Regions from separate parts of the Psychrosphaera ytuae genome, predicted to be linked through region 2. Evidence: predicted binding sites of a transcription regulator. Region 2 holds the regulator's gene; each other region holds the start of a gene.

Region 1 (4,920 bases), 460 kb from region 2:
ATAACTCAGGTTCGTTCGCAACTAATGCTCTCACCGCTTTCAATAGGTCTTCATCACCGTGTAAGTCTGGTAATTGTAGCGTACCATCTGCTGAGAAACCGATGTCTTTTTCGTCAAACTCTGTGTTCAACATATCTAATGCTTCGTCACCTAAGTCTACACCACCTAAGGCGTCTTCTTCATATTCATCTGTTGTGTCTTCTGGGCTTAATAGCTTGTTCAGAAGTGGTCTAACTAAGAAGATAATTAGGACGATAATGACAATCATCGCAGCCAGGGTTTTAACCATAGGCTGGAACCACTCTTGTTCATAAATAGGAACTTCAGTCGCCGCAAACTCGTCTTGTTTATTAAACGGAATTGTTACGACTTCTAGCGTATCACCACGCGTCATATCAAAACCAATACCGCCTTGTAATAAGCGACGTAAATTAACTAGAGCTTGTTGAGAGCGAGGTACTTGCTGCATAGTCCCGTCTTCGCCCACAGTGCGGATATAATCAACCGCAACTGACACACTTAGACGACGTACTACACCCGTTTGATTTTGTTTATGACTAATTGTTTGGTCCAACTCGTAGTTGCGAGTTTGTTCTTTTGACGAACGGCCCGTCGCGCCTCGAGTACGAGCGTTAGCTGCGTCTTCAGGAATATCAGACTCTAGTGGCGGCTGGTTTGATAACGCGCCTGGAATTCCCACAGGGCCAGACCCTGTTTGATTTTCTTCGATTAGCATTTCACTGCGAATCGCCGGTAAATCAGGGTTATAGGTTTTTTGAGTCTCTTGAACTTGGGTAAAGTCCATAGTCACATCGACCTGCGCCGTGTAGTTCTCCATGCCGATAACAGGAGACAAAATGGCGTTGATCTTTTGTAAATACTCATCTTCGCGTTTTTGTTCAATTTCAAATTGTTTACGCGAAAGAGCAGATAATGAATTTTGTGAACCAGAGTTAAGTAGGCGGCCATTTTGGTCTGTTACTGTGACTCGGGTTGGTGACAAACCTTGGACCGCTGACGCAACAATATCAACGATAGAATCAGTTTCTTCTGCTGTCAGCATTCTGCCGCGCTTTAAAGTTACAACCACTGTTGCAGAAGGCTCTTTAGTATGACGAGCAAAAATATTTTGTTTCGGAATAGCCAGTAAAACTCGTGCTCTACTTACTGTGTTTAATTCTTCAATGGTACGAGCCAATTGCTGCTCACGGCTGTGCTTTAAGCGTTCAGTTTCCATGCGTTGGCTAACACCAAATCCAGTGTCTTGTAGCAAAATTTCCGAACCTTCCGTTGGCGCTTGTGATAGGCCACCACGAGCAAGTGACAATTTAATGTCTTGATAACGGTCCGCTGGTACTTTAATAACGTTTTGCTCTAAAACGTACTCAATTTTTTGAGCGTCAAGATAGTCCAGTGTTTCGATTAACTGTTCAGTTTCGAACTGGCCAAGAGGACGCATTTCTGGCTCTCGTGACCACAAGAAAATAATGATGGTAATTGCGATACAAATGACCAAAGCTAAAATCAGTGCACCTTGGCGCAATACTTCTGCGCTAGAAACGGCGTTTAAAAAGCCTGACTTTTGCTCTTCAACATTATCGGCGTCGTTATTCAATGACACCATGTCATTGCCAACGTCATGCCCTGTTGCTACTTGTGTTGAAAGTTCGTCTGCCACGGGAAACCCTTAATTCTAATTTACGACAACTAGGTCAAACACCAGATTAAACTGGCATACTCATAATGCTTTTGTACGACTCAACCAACTTATTTCTAACCTGGACGGTCGCTTCAAAGGCAATACCCGCTTTTTGTGAAGCAATCATAGCTTCAGCAAGAGAAACTGAACGGTCACCCATTTCAACTGCGTTTTTAAGTTGACCTGCATTCGATTGAAGATCGTTAACATTGTCTACAGCCTGCTTTAACAAATCACCAAAGTTAGCTGATGAAGGGTTATTGACCTTCTCAACCTGGTTGAAAGGAGTAATGTCATTATTTGGACGAATCGTTGGGCTTGAAGCCTGAGACGCCATAGACTGTAACTCGGCGTATAGATTGTTCGCTTGAATGTTCATTATTGTATCCTCGTTCAGGAGTATTGTTTACCTAAACGAGATAAAGCACAAAAGGTGCCAACTTATTTAATAACAAATTCAACAAGTTAGGTGACTTTGAGGTATAAATTTTGATGACAAAAGTTTGACATAAAAAAGTCCACCGCCTAAGAATGGAGAGAAATTAGACAGTGGACAATATGGATAGATGGTTTTTATTTAACTACTTACGTGGATTAAGCTGGCACCTCGATGCCTTGTTCACGCATTTTAGCGAGCTTATAGCGCAGCGTACGAGGGCTAATACCAAGCTTTTCAGCAACGTCTTTTCGTTTGCCTTGGCAAGCCTGTAATGCATCAAGAATAATTCGATTTTCTTGATCTCTAATTTCTGATTTAAAGGCAGTCGTGTCATCCGCTGCATTGTTTGACGCCTGGATATTGGCAGCAACACTATCAACTGCAAATTCTTCAACAAGAATGTGGTCACTTTCTATTGTGTCTGAAGCGCATAAGATCAGAGCGCGCTGGATCACATTGTCGAGTTCACGAACGTTACCTGGCCAGTTATGCGATAACAGCTTTGCTTTAGCGGCAGAACTAAGCTCAGGAATTTCACGACCTTGCTCGATACAATAACGTTGTAATAAATGCTCTGTAATTGGCAGTAAGTCGTCTTTGCGCTGTGCTAATGGCAACCACTTAATTGGGAAAACATTAAGTCGATAATACAAATCTTCTCTAAACTTTCCTTCTTTAACAGCTGTCATTAAGTCGCGGTTCGACGTTGCCAAAACTCTTACGTCTAACTTTATGGTTTTACGGCTACCTAAGCGCTCTACTTCGCGTTCTTGTAGGACACGCAATAGTTTTGCTTGAAGATTTAAATCCATCTCGGTAATTTCGTCGAGCAAAATAGTACCGTGTTGAGCTTGTTCAAACTTTCCAGGACAGGCTTGAACGGCACCAGTAAACGCACCTTTTTCATAACCAAATAAGGTGGCTTCTAACATATTGTCTGGAATTGCAGCACAGTTAATAGCAATAAAGTCATGCTCGGCACGGCTAGATTGGTCATGAATGTATCGCGCCATCACTTCTTTACCCGAACCACTTGGACCTGAAATCATCACTGACGCATCAGAAGCTGCAACTCGACTTGCTAATTTAAGTAACTCTATACTTTTCTTGTCGGCTACAACTGGGTTGTGCTTTTCAGCCTGTTTGGCTGGTGCGTATCGACCTACCATGTTGAGCAACACTTCTGGTGCAAATGGCTTCGCCATGTAATCTATCGCACCGTATTTCATTGCTTCAACTGCGTGATCAATCGTTGCATAAGCAGTCATCAACAAAAACGGTGTGTTTGGATATAACTTTTTAACTGACTTCAACAAGTCTAAACCTGACAGGCCGCCCATTTGAACGTCTGATACTATTATGTCAATCACGGTTTCTTTGAGTTTGACCAAAGCCATTTCGGCAGAATCCGCTTCAACTACTGCATATCCAGCAATTGATAACGTATCAACTAATGCTTCGCGTAAACCTGAGTCGTCTTCAACGACTAATACTTGAGATTGGCTCATGCTAGTACCTCCTGGCGTGGTGTTTCGACACGCTGAATATCACTTTTAGGTGCCAATTTAATTGGCAAATAGATTGAGAAAATTGCGCCACCCGTTGGTTTGTTGACAACTTCAACACTACCTTGGTGCGCTTGAGCGACCGTTTTAACCACCGACAAGCCTAAACCTGTACCTTGAGAGCGCGTGGTATAAAACGGTTCAAAAATTTTGTCGATGACTTCTGGCTTGATTCCTGGACCATTGTCTTCAACAGAAATACAAACCTGATTTGGCTGGCTATCAACCCGGCGTGCAGCAAGGTGAACGTGAACACCTTGTCCTACAACTTGCACGGCATTGTGAACTAAGTTGGTTATAGCGCTTGCTAAACTGGTTTTGTTAGCCAGTAACTCGATATCTGGTTCTGGTAGCTCGACCGTCATAGTACCGGCCTGCTGAACCATCGCATCCGCACCTTGGTGAACGCTGGTGAGCAACTGCTGCAGTGATACTTGTTCTAATACTTGGTTTTCACCGCTTTTGGCAAACATCAACATATCGTTAACTTGATTTTCTAAATCTGTTAAACGAGATGACAATTTATTGACGAAATTAGATTTTTGTTCGGCTTTAAGGCGGTTATTCGATAAATTTGCTGCGTATAACATCGCCGCTGACAAGGGTGTGCGGATCTGATGAGCCAAACTCGCGACCATACGACCTAATGCCGAAACACGTTGAAGGTGACTGATACGCTCTTGTAACTGACGAGTTTCGGTAAGATCCGTCATAACAATCAACTGCCCAGATTTAAGAGGCATTATTTCAAGCTTTACACGACGACCGGTCTGTAAAGACACTTCATGACCGTCATCTTCTCTAGGTTTGAATGAACGGGCAATAACAGTACGCCATTTTTCGCCTTCTAGTGGCTCACCAAGTAACTGAATCGCTTGTTTGTTTGCCTGGCGGACCATGCCTTTGTTATCTAAAACCACAACGCCGTTTGGCAACACGTCAACAAGATGACTCAGCTCTTCGTTTTGCTGACGCATTTCATTAATTTGTTCTGAGCTTAGAGCATCGTTTGATGCCTTCTCATGAGTGATTCCAGCATAATCGGCAGATGACGCGTGTTCAGGATCGGCAAAGCTACGAAACTTTGACGTAAAAGACGCGAGTTTGATGTTGGCATCGACAACTCGGCGCTCTGACATGACGGTTGAAATTCTGGCTGACATAATACTGGCCTCACTGGTTTTAATACACAGTGGATAATACAACCATCATGCCAA
Region 2 (4,920 bases):
TCTGCTTGTTGACCAGAAGCTGCTACTTTGACTTGTTTGCCTTGGTTACTTGCCAACATTAATAAAGCCATCACAGAATCAGCGTTTGCCTTTTTTTCACCTTGGTGGATTTCGACATCAGCATCGAACTGTTGAGACAATTGTGCAAGCTTGGTAGCTGCACGGGCGTGCAGTCCCAATTTATTTTGAATGGTTACCGTTCTTGATAGAGTCATATTTTTATTGTTGTTTATCAGAGTACAGAGCTCTTATTATAGCTCTTGTAGGTACTTACTCATTTCTCGATGGCGAGTTTTAACATTTTTTCCACGAGAACGGAACTGCTCTGCCAAGGTTTCTGCAATATAAACTGAACGGTGTTTGCCTCCAGTACAGCCAATAGCAATGGTTAAGTACGAACGGTTGTTTCGCTCTAGGTGAGGTAACCAAGTGGACATAAAGTTATTGATTTGAAATACAAACTTATTCACTAAGGGTTGGGCAGCAAAGAAGTCTTTAACAGGTAAATCAAGACCGGTTAGAGCTCGTAGGTCTGGTTCCCAGTGTGGGTTAGGCAAAAAGCGCGCATCAAAAACAAAGTCGATATCGTTTGGAACACCGTATTTAAAACCAAATGATTCAAAGGTGATCACTAAGTCTTTATCAGATTTACCCATGATCTTTTCTCGGATCATTTCGGTCAGCTGATGAACATTTAAATCTGAAGTGTCTATGTACAAGTCCGCTCGAGAGGCAAGTGCATCGAGCAACTTACGTTCTTCTATAATTGCATCTGGTAGAGAATTTTCACCTTTGGACAAAGGGTGCAAGCGACGTGTTTCGCTGTAGCGACGGATCAATACATCGTCTTTTGCATCAATGTACAGAACGGTCGTTTTAACGCCCTTTGGTAAAAAGTCTAAGTTATCGAGTAACTCTTGTTCTGAGCTGGGTAAGTTGCGCACATCAATGCTGACCGCAACCTGAGGATAATTGGTTGCGAGCGAGTGAGATAGCGCAGGTAATAGATTTACTGGTAAATTATCAACGCAATAATACCCAAGGTCTTCCAAAACCCTAAGTACGACTGTCTTCCCTGAGCCAGAACGGCCACTTACGATAAAAATATGCATATTATGCGGCTTCAATTATGTTGTAGAGATCGTTATCCGTTTTCGCTCCTCGAATCTTACGTAAAATCTCTTTGTTGTCAAAGATTTCGGCAATATTCGCAAGCGTTTGTAAATGCGTTTCACATTGGTCTTCTGGCACGATTAAGGCACAAAAAACATCGACAGGGCGATTATCAATTGCGTCGTAATCAACTGCAGGGTGGCTTACAAGAAGAACCGCAACGACCTTGTTGCCCTCTGGTTTGATTTTGCCGTGTGGAATAGCAACCCCGTTGCCAATTCCTGTGCTTCCTAGTTTTTCACGGTTCATCAAACTCGCTAACACTTCAGAGCAGTTCAAATCCGGTAACTGGCTACTAGCAATCTCTGCAATATGTTCTAGGATTTTCTTTTTGCTTTGGCAGTCTGATAACACTTTGGTGCATTCAGGCTGCAGAAGTACTTTTAATTTCATGGCATTTTTACTGCTTGGGTCTTTTGATTTTCGTCTCAAAAGATGAGTTAAAAGGCGCCGTCCTTAGCGCCTCTAGTATTACTTAAAATTAACCTTTAGTGCCGAGTTAATTTTTCTTTGTGTTTTTTGACCTGACGGTCAAGTTTATCAATTAAAGAATCAATGGCTGCGTACATATCACTATGTTCAGATGTGGCAAAAAGTTCACCACCATTAACATGCATAGTCGCTTCTGCGCGTTGTATCAGTTTTTCGACGTCTAAAATCACATGGACGTTGTTAATATGATCGAAATGACGTTCTAATTTTGCAAATTTCGTATCTACATAGTCTTTTAATGACTCAGTAGGCTCGACGTGACGACAAGTTAGGTTAATTTGCATATGCTCTTCCTTCTTTTGATTTGATTGGTGAAACTACACCAATCGTTTTCTTTGGTTTGAAGGGGGAATGTTTAACGATTCCCGGTATTTTGCGATAGTTCTCCTGGCTACTTGGATGCCCTGTTCGGCCAGGATATCAGCAATCTTACTGTCACTTAGCGGTTTAGCTTGGTTTTCTGCAGCAACTAGCTTTTTGATTAAGGCGCGGATAGCGGTAGATGAACATTCACCGCCATTTTCAGTACTGACGTGACTTGAGAAGAAGTATTTGAGTTCAAATATTCCTCTTGGTGTGTGCATGTACTTTTGAGTCGTCACACGTGAGATTGTTGACTCATGCATATCGACCATTTCCGCTACATCATTCAATACCATCGGCTTCATCGCTTCCGGCCCATATTCGAAAAAGGCTTGCTGCTGTTGCACAATACAATTTGATACTTTTAACAATGTGTCGTTTCTACTTTCCAAACTCTTAATAAACCACTTAGCTTCTTGTAAGTGAGAACGAACAAACTGCGCGTCAGAATTGTTCTTTGCCGTTTTAGACAGTGAAGCGTATTGTTCGTTCACTTTAATTTTAGGCATAGAATTCGGATTTAGCTCAACTATCCAACGACCTTTTTTCTTAACCACGCTCACATCAGGGATGACGTAATCAATTTCGTCTTTAATCACTATGCTTGCAGGGTTAGGGTTGAGGGTTTGAATCAGCTCTAGTGTTTCTTTGAGCTCGTGTTCTTTGAGTTTGGTTTTGCGGATAATCGTGCGGTAATCACGGTTACCCAATAAATCTATGTGTTCTTGAATGAGGTCAATGGCCTCTTTTTTCCAAGGTGTGTCGTCGCTGTATTGACGTAACTGCACAACCATACACTCTTGCAATCCTCGGCATGCGACACCGATAGGGTCGAAGTTTTGGACGCGTTTTAAGACGGCTTCAACTTCTTCTATTTCAACGTCTTCAATATCAACTGCCTCTACAATGTCTTCAGTTGAAACAGTTAAAAAGCCTTTTTCGTCTATGGCATCAATGATAGCCGTGGCAATTGCCAGATCATGTTCAGAAAAAGGGGATAGATTAAGCTGCCAACGTAAATGATCTTGGATGTTGGTTGTAGTCTCACCTTGATAGACAGTGTCTTCACCTTCATAAGCCGGCCCAGAACTAGCAGGGGCTGCGCTCATGTAATCATCCCATGTAGAGTCTGTAGGAAGCTCATCTCCCATGGTTTGATCTTGCAGTGCTTCGTTAGTGCTTATCTCGTCCTTGGTCCATTCGATTTCGTCATCGTTACTCGCGCCGTTTTCTTGGCTTTCTTGATGAGTGTCGATTTGAGTAACTTCCGAGGCTTCTTGGCCATCGTAGTTATCAAAGTCATCGGACTCCAATAAAGGATTGCTATCCAAGGCTTCTTGGATTTCTTGTTGCAATTCCAAAGACGACAGTTGCAACAGTCTAATCGCTTGTTGCAATTGCGGGGTCATTGTTAACTGCTGACCCATTTTGAGTTGGAGTGTAGGTCTCATCTTATCCGGAACTTACTGACTTAATTAAGATTATCTCTTTATAAATTATCAAAGTTTGAACTGGTCACCAAGATAAACTTGCTTAACGATCTCACTTTCTAAAACTTCCGCTGGGGTGCCTTCGGCAATTAGCTCCCCATGACTAACGATATAGGCTTTTTCACAGACATCAAGTGTTTCACGGACATTATGATCTGTAATTAACACGCCAATGCCCTTTGCCGTGAGTTGTTGAATAATTTTTTTGATATCGATCACTGAGATAGGATCAACACCAGCAAATGGTTCATCAAGCAAGATAATTTTAGGGTCTGCTGCAAGTGCTCGGGCAATTTCGACTCGACGTCGCTCACCACCGGATAGCGCCATACCCTGGCTATCTCGAATGTGGTCAATATGAAATTCGGCGATTAAATCATCCAGTAAATCAGCTTGCTGGTTTGCGTCAATGTCTTTACGCATTTGCAAAACTGACATGATGTTTTGTGAAACCGTTAATTTTCTGAAGATAGAAGACTCTTGCGGCAGGTAGCCGATTCCTTTTCGAGCTCGAACGTGCATAGGTTCGTGACTCAAGTCTATGTCGTCGAGCTGAATCAAACCTTTATCATTTGGTACAAGGCCAACAATCATGTAAAAAGTTGTCGTTTTGCCAGCACCATTGGGGCCTAATAAGCCTACGACCTGGCCGGCTTCTACTGACAAGCTAACGTCTTTGACGACCTGTCGACTTTTATATGACTTCGCTAAATGTTGAGCGACTAACTTTGTCATTAATCGTTACCTGAATCTTTTTCGTTATTTGTTTTTGGCTTGATTTTGATGGTTGTTGTAACACGACCATTGTTCTCGGTGCCACCAACTGCTTTAACGCGTTTGTTTTCTAAATCGAATGTAATGTTACCGTTTGCACTATCAACCACAGAACCGCCTTGACGATACTTTGCAGAGCCTCTCAATTCAAGAATTCGCTCGTTGACCAAATAGATGACTTCTGTCGCGTTCGCTTCTAGTTCATCGCCTTCTGAACTGCTCTGTGAAAAGGTAGCTGGACTGCCTTTTGCGATCAATTTTTCGGCGGCACCGTCTTTTGTGATGACATATAGCTCATCCGCTTTGATTTTCATCGAACCTTGGTTGATCTGAACATTACCTTTGAAAAACATAGTGTTCTTTTTAAAGTTTAAGTCTTGCTCTTGTGCATCGATAGTCAGGTCATCTGACGCCAATGCATTAAAAGTAGATAACAGAGTCAAACCCAGGGCTATAGCAAATTGTTTTATCGTCATTATTGATTTCCTTTCAGAATGGTTTGTACGTGTTTCGTCATTTTAACTCTGCCTTCTTTCAAATCAGCATTGAGTCCATATCCGGTAATGGTTGTTCTTTGTCCTTTAATAACAAACATTTTATCGGTTGTGACGAATTGTGAATTTAAATC
Region 3 (4,920 bases), 160 kb from region 2:
TTGTCATCACCGGTGGGGTCCAATTCATCGTCTTTTTCGTTTTCTGGAATACGCCACCAAACCTTTAATGCGTAATAGGTATCATCAATATCGATTAGAGCCTGCACATATAACCGATTCCAGCTTCGCGAGTTGAACAAGTCTTGACCATTGGATTGATGATTAAATCCAAGTCTTAGCTCATTAAATGGAACTCCAAGTAATTCATATTCATTTTTGAAACTGTAAAAAACTTCAGGTTCATAGTCAGTTTCTCTAAATGGCTTTGAGGCATCAGCGTTATACACTTGCCAAAAAGACACAGCCGTAAAAGCTGCATATAACCCAGAGCCATTTTCTTGGTTGAAGATCGGCATTTTTATACTGAGCTGAAACTTGGCCTCGAAGTTATCAATATTTTCTGGCGTAAGTCCTTGTACTGCAGTACTACTTGGGTTTGTGGCATAAGTGACAGGTAAAATATAGTTTCTGCGGTGTTGTAGAAGCGTAAAAGGATTTGCGAGAGCGCGACGCTCGAGTCGCTCTTTTTTATGTAATATTTCTGACGCTTTACTTGTGTTAGGGCGATCTGTATTAGGGCTAGCAGTTTGAGTGCTGTCTGTTTGATCGTTACTAGCTTGAGAGTAAGTCTGAAAACTGACAACTCCACAAAATAGCGTTAGCGTAAATACGGTTCCTTTGGTCATGAACACTTTTCTTTCCTTAGTATTTAAGATCAATTAATACATTGAGTGAGGCTGGACGAATAGATGTCTTTATGGTGTCACAGGCATAGGTTTCACCATCAACAACATAGCCAATTTCGTGCTCAGCTTTGATATGAATTTTTTTGGCTTTGGCGGTGTTTATAGCCTCGTTAACGCTATCGTCCTCAGCAAAACCTGCCGCTAATAGAGAGGCGATGTCATAGACTTTTTCGACTGGATTATCTGTAGGTGTCAACCAAGTAATATTGAGTAGACCGTCTTTGTAATCGGGCTCACCATTGCCTTGGGCGAGTAAAGTGGTGAGCGGCGCTGCGTTGGCAATCACTAGACTGGTAGTTTCGATTACTTTGGCTGGTTCGTCATCAAATTGAACTAACAACTGCATAGGTTCTTCTTCATGCAATGCTTGCCAAAAACCGTGGAGGTAGGCAAATTGACCAAGTTGATTTTTGGTTTCACGGTCGGCTCTTTTGATCATTTGCTCTTCGATACCAACAGCCGTGACTAAAAGCATGGTTTTGTTATTACATATGGCGGTGTCTATCGCTTGAGTGTGCTCCGACAGAATATGGTCAAGAGCCGTTTGGATTGGAATAACTTTACTTTCCACACCAAAAAGGCTGTGAGCTAATGCATTAGCAGTACCTAACGGAATGATACCGAACTTGATATCTGTGCCGGTCAACACTGACGCCACTTCTGCAAGTGTGCCATCTCCGCCACCGGCAATAATGATTTTGGCACCGGCTTCGACGGCTTGCTCGGCAAGTTCTTGGGCACTTGTATCTGGTGAGGTTTCGACGACGTTTAAATTAAACTTTTCACCAAGCACATTTTCAATTTCTTGTTTGTGCTGTTTCCACTTGCCTTTACCTGAAACTGGATTCGCTATTAGCCACGTCGGGTTAAACAACTTTATGTCGCCTTTGTCTCGATATGTAATCAACTTTTTGAGTTGGCTCTTGTTGAGTCCAGCTTGACTGCGAATATCGGTAATACTTTCAAGTACCTCTCTAGGTGACAAATCTGGGTACTTTGCCAATATGTAGGCTGCCACACAGAATAGTGAGCGGCCGCGGCCTAGAGCACAGTGAACAAGAACGGGCTTATTTTGATGAAGTTTTAAATCCATCCAATTAAGAGCCTGTCGCAATTGTTCAGGAGAGGGACTTTGGTGATCTAATATGGGAATGTTGAGATAATCGATGTCCAGATAATGACTACTCCAGTCTAAGGCATCAAATTCACACGTCACATCTAAAACGGCACCAATATCGTACTCTTCTAGACTAAGTGCCTCTTCAGTACTTAATCGACTCGCCAAGTAAATATTATCTCTGATGTGATGAACGAAATGGTGCTCACGTTTCGCATCTTTTGACTTTTCGATACGGTTGTAAATCTGTACGCCTAGCATAAAAGGGTAAAACAACACTCTCATTAGAGTGGGAATCGAACCGTCAGCACGCTTTCTAAAAATCTTTGGCTGTTTGGTTAGGTATGCAATAAAAACGAGGAATAGGGAAACACCAACCCAAGCCAATAGGGCACTTAAAAATAGATTAGACACAGTACTTGCTGCTGCAAATAAAATTAAACTGATTAACCCGTAAATGTACTCGACGTACATATCCGCTCCTTAGCTCTTTGTGTTGTAAAGTTTTTGTCCTGAATTTGCTTTGTCTTATCGATAAAGCCAGAACCGTGCCTAATAGTTAAGTTACTGATAAGTATGGGTTAGGGTTGAGAAAATGCGAATTTTTTGGTTTCACCCAATTAAAGCTATGTAAGTTTTACAGAGGGAGCTTGTTAAAAGTTCAGGTTTTGAACCGTTTTATATTCGTTTTTTATTTAAAGTACTTAGCTAAACGTTTGTTATCTATTGAGTTAGAAGGAAACTGCATCATTTTGGCACAGTAATGGCAATTCCCTTAGGTAAGATAATTAAGTAAGACTAAAACAAAGGTGTACACAATGAATAAGGTAACAAATTCATTGTCTCTACAATTCAACGAGGCAAAGGATTTTTATCACAACTTAGCCTCTCATACAGAAGACTTAACAGTAAAACACGCGCTACTTAAAGTGTCTGAGGTGTTTTCGGTGATGCAAAATAAAGCCAACTCATTACCCCCAGAGCAAGAGTTTGAACAGGTCATGATGAGTTTGTACACAAAATGGCAAAGCAACTTAGGAGAACTAAAAGTAGGTTTACCTAATCAGCCTCATGTTTCAGTACTTCAACAACGTATTGATATCGAAAAACACAATTTGTCGTTGCTGCGCCGCATCGCAGCCAATAGCGATAATGAGGCCGTCAAACGCTGGGTAGCTGATTTAACGGCGAAATACCTAGATGCAATCGAAAGCCTGACACACTGTTCTGTAACAAAGGACTCAATTCAATATGAAAGATAACCGTTTAACTCAGCCAGCAGAGGGCCAGCCGCCAGAGCTTGAACAAAAGGTTGCAGAGGTATTACACCCTTTTCAACGTTTTATTCACGATCAAACCACCAGTAGTAAGACCTTATTTTTATTTACTGTCGTCGCTTTATTGATTGCCAATACCGGGTTTAATGAGCCTATGACGGCATTTTTTGACACCTATATAGGTGTTGCGCTCAACGACCGTCTTTACCAAATGTCATTGTTGCACTGGATTAACGATGGTCTGATGGCTTTGTTTTTTCTCATTTTAGGCATGGAAATAAAACGAGAAGTATTAGTCGGCGAATTGAGTGCACCGGCTAACTTAACTCCTGTGTTGGGTGCTGCAATTGCAGGCATGGTGTTTCCTGCGTTAACTTTTTGGTTGTTTAATATGGGAACCGAATACGAAGCCGGTTGGGGTATTCCAATGGCGACGGATACGGCTTTTGCAGTCGGTGTGTTGGCATTACTAGGTAAACGAGTTCCTATTGCCGCATTTTCATTTTTAACTGGCTTGGCCATTATCGACGACATTGGAGCGATTTTAGTGATTGCCTTGTTTTATACCGAGACGCTTTACTTTGCCTCCTTAGTTGCGGCAGCAGGTATAACTGGAATGATGTTTTTGTCTAACTTGATGGGAATTCGTCGTCCAGTGGTTTATTTCACCTTGGGCGTGTTGCTCTGGCTTGCGGTTTTAAATTCTGGAATACACGCCACCATTGCAGGGATTTTAATTGCACTGACCATTCCAGCCAGACCAAAAGCAAAACCCGCGATTATTATGGAAAAGCTGTCGCGTTTGTCATTGCGATTTCAAAATATTGTCCAAAACAAGACTGCAGGTAAACCAGTGTTAGCGTCTAAGACACAGCATGAATTAGCCGACGAGTTAAAGAAAACAGCGAATCAAGCGACGACACCATTGCGTCGTTGGGAGCGTTACCTTCATGTTCCTGTCGGCTTGATGGTATTACCTATCTTTGCTTTTGCTAACTCAGGTGTTGTAATTAATACCGAGAGTTTGGCGGCAACAGTAGAAAGCCCACTCGCGTGGGGAATCTTACTTGGACTGATAGCCGGAAAGGGATTAGGAATTCCGTTGATGACCTGGTTAGTGGTCAAAACTGGACTAGGTGAACTGCCTCGAGGATTAACAATGAAACATATGTTTGGTCTTGGTATGTTAGGTGCAATTGGTTTTACTATGTCTATTTTTATTACAGGGTTAGGGTTTGAAGGAAATGACCAAGCCCAAACTATTGCGAAGTCGGCAATACTCTTCACTTCATTGGTTTCGGGTATTGCGGGATATTTGATATTCCGATTTTCGCCAGCTAATTCAACCGCTGACCGCAAAGGAGCCGTCATTGATGAGTAATAACGACTACATACAATCGTTGCACGAAAGGATTGAAAAGAACAACCCAAACCAAAGTGAGTTTATTCAAGCTGTCACTGAGATCCTTGAAAATGTGTCAGATGAGTTATTGGAAAATGAAGAATACCAGCGCTACCGAATCTTTGAGCGTCTTACAGAGCCGGATCGCATTGTTAGATTTAAAGTAGAGTGGCTCGATGACAATGGTGAAGCTCAGCTCAATCGAGGTTGGCGGGTTCAGCAGTCAAATTTGATTGGCCCGTACAAAGGCGGATTGCGTTTTCACCCGACGGTCAGTGAATCCGTCATCAAGTTTTTGGCCTTTGAACAGTGTTTCAAAAATGCGTTAACAGGGCTGCCACTCGGCGGAGGTAAAGGGGGCGCTGATTTTGACCCGAG
Region 4 (4,920 bases), 400 kb from region 2:
AAATGTCGCTGCTTTTCGATATTAACCAGGCCTTTGCTAATAAGCAGTTTAGACAAGCGTTCGATATTGCAATTTCGCTCTTAGATAAAGAACCCGCCTATACTCCTGCACTCAAGGCATTGTCTATTGCGGGGTTATCGCTAAACCTTAACAGTGAAGTTGAGTCTAGATTACAGAAAGCGGTTGATGCTTCGGATGGTTTTACTCAGATAAATTTGAAGGCAACTTTTCATTTTATCGAGAAAGACTACAAAGCAGCGCTACAGACGTTATCTTCTAATACCAATTTAAAAGAAGCGCCTAACCAAACTTGGTTATTAAAAAGTACTCTTGTTAGAAAACTGGAAGGCTACGAAGCAGGAAAGAACAGTTATCAAGAGTGGGTTAAAGCTCAACCAGCTAATGTCGATGCTTATTTGTATTTAATTACCTATTTAGAGACAAACTTTAAATCATCTGAAGCTTTTGAAGCGGCAAAATCGGCAATGACTCGTTTTCCGAATAATACTCGGATCAAACTTATCAATGCATATTATTTAAGCCTTAATGGTGAAAGTTCGAAAGCAGATCAACTATTGAACTCTCTAACAAATACAAATACTGATCCCTTGTATCTGTTAACCAAGAGTCAAATTGAAATCGCCAATAGGCGATACGAATCAGCAAATGAATTGGCACTACAAGCCTATAACGCGGCTCCTGCTTTTAATACGGTTCGTATTCGCTACGCATTGCTAAAACAAACAAATAGCAAAAGTGCAGCGCACCAGTTCGCCGAGAATCACTTAACTAAATATGACCAAGACTTCTCGTCTCGACTTATGTTGGCTAATGAATACATGGCAACAACACCAACGAAGGCGATAAGCCATTACGAATTTTTGGCAAAAAATACTGAAGCGAATGTCGTTGTACTGAACAATTTAGCTTATTTGAAATTGGAATCAGGTCAGCTTGAAGAAGCAAAACAATATGGAGAGGAAGCGGTTAAACACAGCCCAGACAACCCAAGTGTGTTGGATACAATGGCTATGATTTACTTTAAGATGAATGACTTAACACAAGCCAAAGCACTTATAAATAAAGCGGCACAATTAGCTCCTGACAATCAAAACATCCAGCTTCATTTACAACAAATTAATATGGCCGGATAATTCGGCCTCTAAAACTTTTTTTTGAACCAAGTAAAAACAAAAAAGGCCACTTTACAGTGGCCTTTTTGATTTGAGAAAAAATCTCTTATGCTTTACGACGAGCGTAACCCGCTACACCTAGTAGACCTAGAGCAAAAATGCCTAGTGTCATTGGCTCAGATACTGATGCACCTGAAGTGTTCGCGTTTTGAACGATTTTTAACTGGTAAGCTGTGTCACTCTTAAGTGAAAGTAAACCGCTGTCTTGAGTGCCTGTTTTGTTATATGCATATGTGCCATCAACAACAGAACCAGAAGAGCTAATACCGAATAATTCGTCATTATTTAAATCGAACGAGTACAGAGTAGTTGGTGCACAAAAGCCAGAACACTTCTCAATCAAGTCAATTTCGAACGCCCAGTCAGCATTACCAATACCACCACTCCAAGTGATATCAACCAATACATCGAACAACCAACCAAACGATAGGCCTAACCACACATCTTGTTGTGCAGTAAAGTCAAACGTCGCTTCTAACGAGTTAGAGATTTGTGAGTTGGTCTCACCTGTTTGGTAACCACCAACATCTGTGTAACTTGCCGTACGACCTGACGCACCACCAGGAGCGAAGATGTTACCAACTAGCGTAGCTTCTGAGTTTACAGAGCTCAATGGGCTAGTTTGCATAGCGTCTAGGTCAATATTTAGTGGAGCAAATGCGTCCGTAACCTGAGTTACGAAAGCTTCACCAGCCAAGTTACCATTTAACGTAGTGCTTACACTTGTACCGTTAAAGTTAATGATTGGTTGACCAATAAAACCAAAATCTACTGCAGGTTGAAGTTGGGTTTGACCTAAGCTGTCAGAAAACAACTTAATTTCTAAATTTGAGATGTCGATTTCAACAGATGAAAGCACATCTGCGTTCGCTGACGATGCCGCAAATGCAGCGCCAATCAACAAGCCTTTTGTAACCTTTGAAAATTTCATAACGTATTCCTTTTGATTGAACTTATTGTCAATGTTTAACTAATCAATTGAAAGCACATCTCGTGCCAATTTTAAAAACCAACAAAATCAACAACTTATAAAACAAAAGAGGAATATTGTTAAAAATTCTGACATCCATTATTGGATGTAATGATTTTTGCCAATAGTACAATGAGGATCCAAAGCGTTTTTCAAATCGCAGTGCACTTCTTTTAGGTTACTGTCAAATCCCAAAGAGTCTGTTTGCATTGCTCTTAAAGCCGAGCGATAAGAATATAATCCAAGTTTATTGAATTCATTCAGCATTTCGTCGTAACACTTAAGGGCTGCCTCATCTTCACCAGGTAGCTCACGGTCGAAAATAATTGAAATAACGCAATCTACGGCTTTTTCATTAAGTAATGTAATCGATAGCGTTGGATCAAAGCCAAATTTTTGAGAAACCCTGGTGGATGTATCAATCATTAATTGAATAGTTTCTCTTGTCATTGGTCCTATGGGTGCTAACCAAAATAAACCGACATTATCAGCGTCAGGATCTCTTACACCTGCAACTTCTGACACTTGTCGCTTTCGATAATAAACTGAATCGATAAAATAATTTGTCGGCTTACCTTGTTTAAGCCCTAATAGCTCTTTTAAGACAATGAGTTGCTTGCCCAGTTTGTTAGCAATATTTGGTAGTGTCGATTTAACGATACCGGAGTTAACTAAACCTTGCGCCAACTCAATTTGTTTGGGAGTCAACATTATTATCTTACAGTTCAGTTTTCTCAGTGCCTTCTTTACTATTTTTGATTTAGCCTCGAGCTCAGCTGAACTATCGGCATAAACTGCCCCCGAAATAGTCCAAGGGCTAATATCATGTTTATTAGAGATCCTTTCGACTAAGGAGTCTGGCAGGGGCGTACTTCCCTCAGTTTCCCTAAATGGATACCTCATAAGAGCTTGTATTCCCTTGTGGGTATTGCCACAGTGCATTTGTGAGTCTAATACTCTCGATAGCTTCAAGGGACGCAAAGCTTCAACAGCATCTAAATAATCCTCATTGCTATTGAGCTTTACAAAAAACTTTTTGATATATTGTTTTGCAGGCATTAGATGCAAATACATTGCGGTTACTATGCCTAGGTTGGATTGGCTGAATATTCCCTCAATTACCGGTCCATGGCCAAATTTGTGTACACCTATATTTGCAGCGTCAATATGACCTGCATGTCCTGTTTTTATAAACCGACCATCTGCTAAAACAACCTCGAGACCAGAGCAATGTTCAAAGTGATCACCTTTAGCAGTATGACCAAAACCTCTGATCAATGTATTAGCTAAAACGCTACTTGTTACTGCAGAGCCTGTTGCATCCATCCAAAAATGGCCGCCCTGTTCCTGTAAAAAATCATACAACTGCTGCTGAGTAACGCCAGCTTCTATTCTGACGATCCCCAAAGTTTTGCCGTAGGGAACATCTCTATCATGTCGATTTGAAAGCCAAGTCGGTGTGGAATTTAATTTATGCAGCGACATTAATATCGCATTTTGAGAACTTGGCGTTGCAGAGCCATAACCCCAATTTTGCCCCTTTGATACTGGGTATATAGTTAGCTCGGCGCCTTGTTTGTTTTGATCATTTATAAACCGTGTAACATCACGTACTTGCTCAACATTATCAGGGCTAATGACCAACTGAGAATCATAACTATCTGCGTAGGTGCAAAGATTTTTATGGGTTAGTTCGTTGCTATTGTGATCTTTACTTGAGTACTCGATCGCATTTTTTATTAAGAACTCGATTAGAGCGTTTTGCCAATTCATTTTGAGGCCATACTGTATGATTAATCAATCGAAGATATTACAACCAAACCGCTTTCATCTTCGAATACTTCATTTTCCAATTCACCTTTGATGCTTGAAAAGAGGCGCTTGAAACCGGGTGTCAAACTATTTAGCAACATTTCAGGACTAATGTAATAAGGAGCGCGACGGCCGTGATAATCTACCACTGGGCCAATTTGTTTAAACTTGATACCAAGAAAACTGAGACTTCTGGCTAACCTTGGCTCCATCATGACATAACAATGGTCAATTTCTTTACTAATGACGACACTAGCGGCACAAAGATACAAACCTACTGCAATAAACGGAAAGCAACGCAATTCACTCTCTGAGTAAGTATTCTCATTTATAGCGCCTGTCGCTGCTCCCTTGTGCTTGTCACTCGCTCTTCTTCTAAACGAAGCTGGTACAGCTAAGCGTGATATCTCACAAATTTTGTTTCTTGCAAACTTACTTGGGTGCAACTCAGGATCATCGATAAACTCAGAGCAATATCGTTCAAGAGGCAACAATTGCTCTTCGCTGCGCGAATATACAACTCTGCATGTACCTGCGTATTTTTGGGTAGATCTATGTTGAATTAAGCAAATAATCGAATGAGCATCCGCTTCATCCGTTTCGCGTTTATCTTCTCGACACTCTTCAAACGCGAGTTCCTCACAATATACATTATGTCGAATTTTAAATGCTTCATCTCTTAAAAAGGAATTATAAGCGACAACAGGCTTTAAAAATTGTGCAAAATGACGCGCAATTTGATTAGCTTTGTGATTGACCACCACTTTGCCGACTCGCTCAGCAATGGGTCCAATTACAGGTTTTGAAGATAACTTTTTTAAAAAGCTCACCTAAGATGCCTCTTGTCTACGAATTACGTTGTATTTTAACGAAAGAACGTCGCTTTTTTCGGTATTTTGATTGAATATACGTATTAAATCTGAAAAAACCATATATATTTAGTTC

The links. The regulator sigma-54, encoded in region 2, starts transcription at its own class of promoters, with help from an activator protein. The targets are predictions, from matches to a motif close to GTTGGCACGNNNNTNGNNT.
Region 1: the regulator sigma-54 is predicted to act here: its motif matches at 2,122-2,140, upstream of fliE (flagellar hook-basal body complex protein FliE).
Region 3: the regulator sigma-54 is predicted to act here: its motif matches at 2,401-2,419, upstream of J1N51_RS12595 (diacylglycerol kinase family protein).
Region 4: the regulator sigma-54 is predicted to act here: its motif matches at 2,176-2,194, upstream of J1N51_RS10160 (PEP-CTERM sorting domain-containing protein).

The regions. Positions count from the first base shown of each region.
Region 1 covers NZ_CP072110.1:3,132,961-3,137,880, reverse strand. The annotation lists gene fliF (flagellar basal-body MS-ring/collar protein FliF) at 1-1,624, opposite strand, end outside; gene fliE (flagellar hook-basal body complex protein FliE) at 1,725-2,078, opposite strand; gene J1N51_RS13770 (sigma-54-dependent transcriptional regulator) at 2,294-3,646, opposite strand; gene J1N51_RS13765 (sensor histidine kinase) at 3,643-4,866, opposite strand.
Region 2 covers NZ_CP072110.1:2,671,728-2,676,647, forward strand. The annotation lists gene J1N51_RS11870 (HPr family phosphocarrier protein) at 1-215, opposite strand, end outside; gene rapZ (RNase adapter RapZ) at 252-1,112, opposite strand; gene ptsN (PTS IIA-like nitrogen regulatory protein PtsN) at 1,114-1,566, opposite strand; gene hpf (ribosome hibernation promoting factor) at 1,662-1,949, opposite strand; gene J1N51_RS11890 (RNA polymerase factor sigma-54) at 1,983-3,479, opposite strand; gene lptB (LPS export ABC transporter ATP-binding protein) at 3,528-4,253, opposite strand; gene lptA (lipopolysaccharide transport periplasmic protein LptA) at 4,253-4,768, opposite strand; gene lptC (LPS export ABC transporter periplasmic protein LptC) at 4,768-4,920, opposite strand, start outside.
Region 3 covers NZ_CP072110.1:2,836,493-2,841,412, forward strand. The annotation lists gene J1N51_RS12590 (phospholipase A) at 1-686, opposite strand, end outside; gene J1N51_RS12595 (diacylglycerol kinase family protein) at 703-2,337, opposite strand; gene J1N51_RS12600 (hypothetical protein) at 2,682-3,125, shown strand; gene nhaA (Na+/H+ antiporter NhaA) at 3,115-4,521, shown strand; gene gdhA (NADP-specific glutamate dehydrogenase) at 4,514-4,920, shown strand, end outside.
Region 4 covers NZ_CP072110.1:2,267,652-2,272,571, reverse strand. The annotation lists gene prsT (XrtA/PEP-CTERM system TPR-repeat protein PrsT) at 1-1,154, shown strand, start outside; gene J1N51_RS10160 (PEP-CTERM sorting domain-containing protein) at 1,240-2,124, opposite strand; gene J1N51_RS10155 (FAD-binding protein) at 2,263-3,936, opposite strand; gene J1N51_RS10150 (PEP-CTERM/exosortase system-associated acyltransferase) at 3,957-4,805, opposite strand.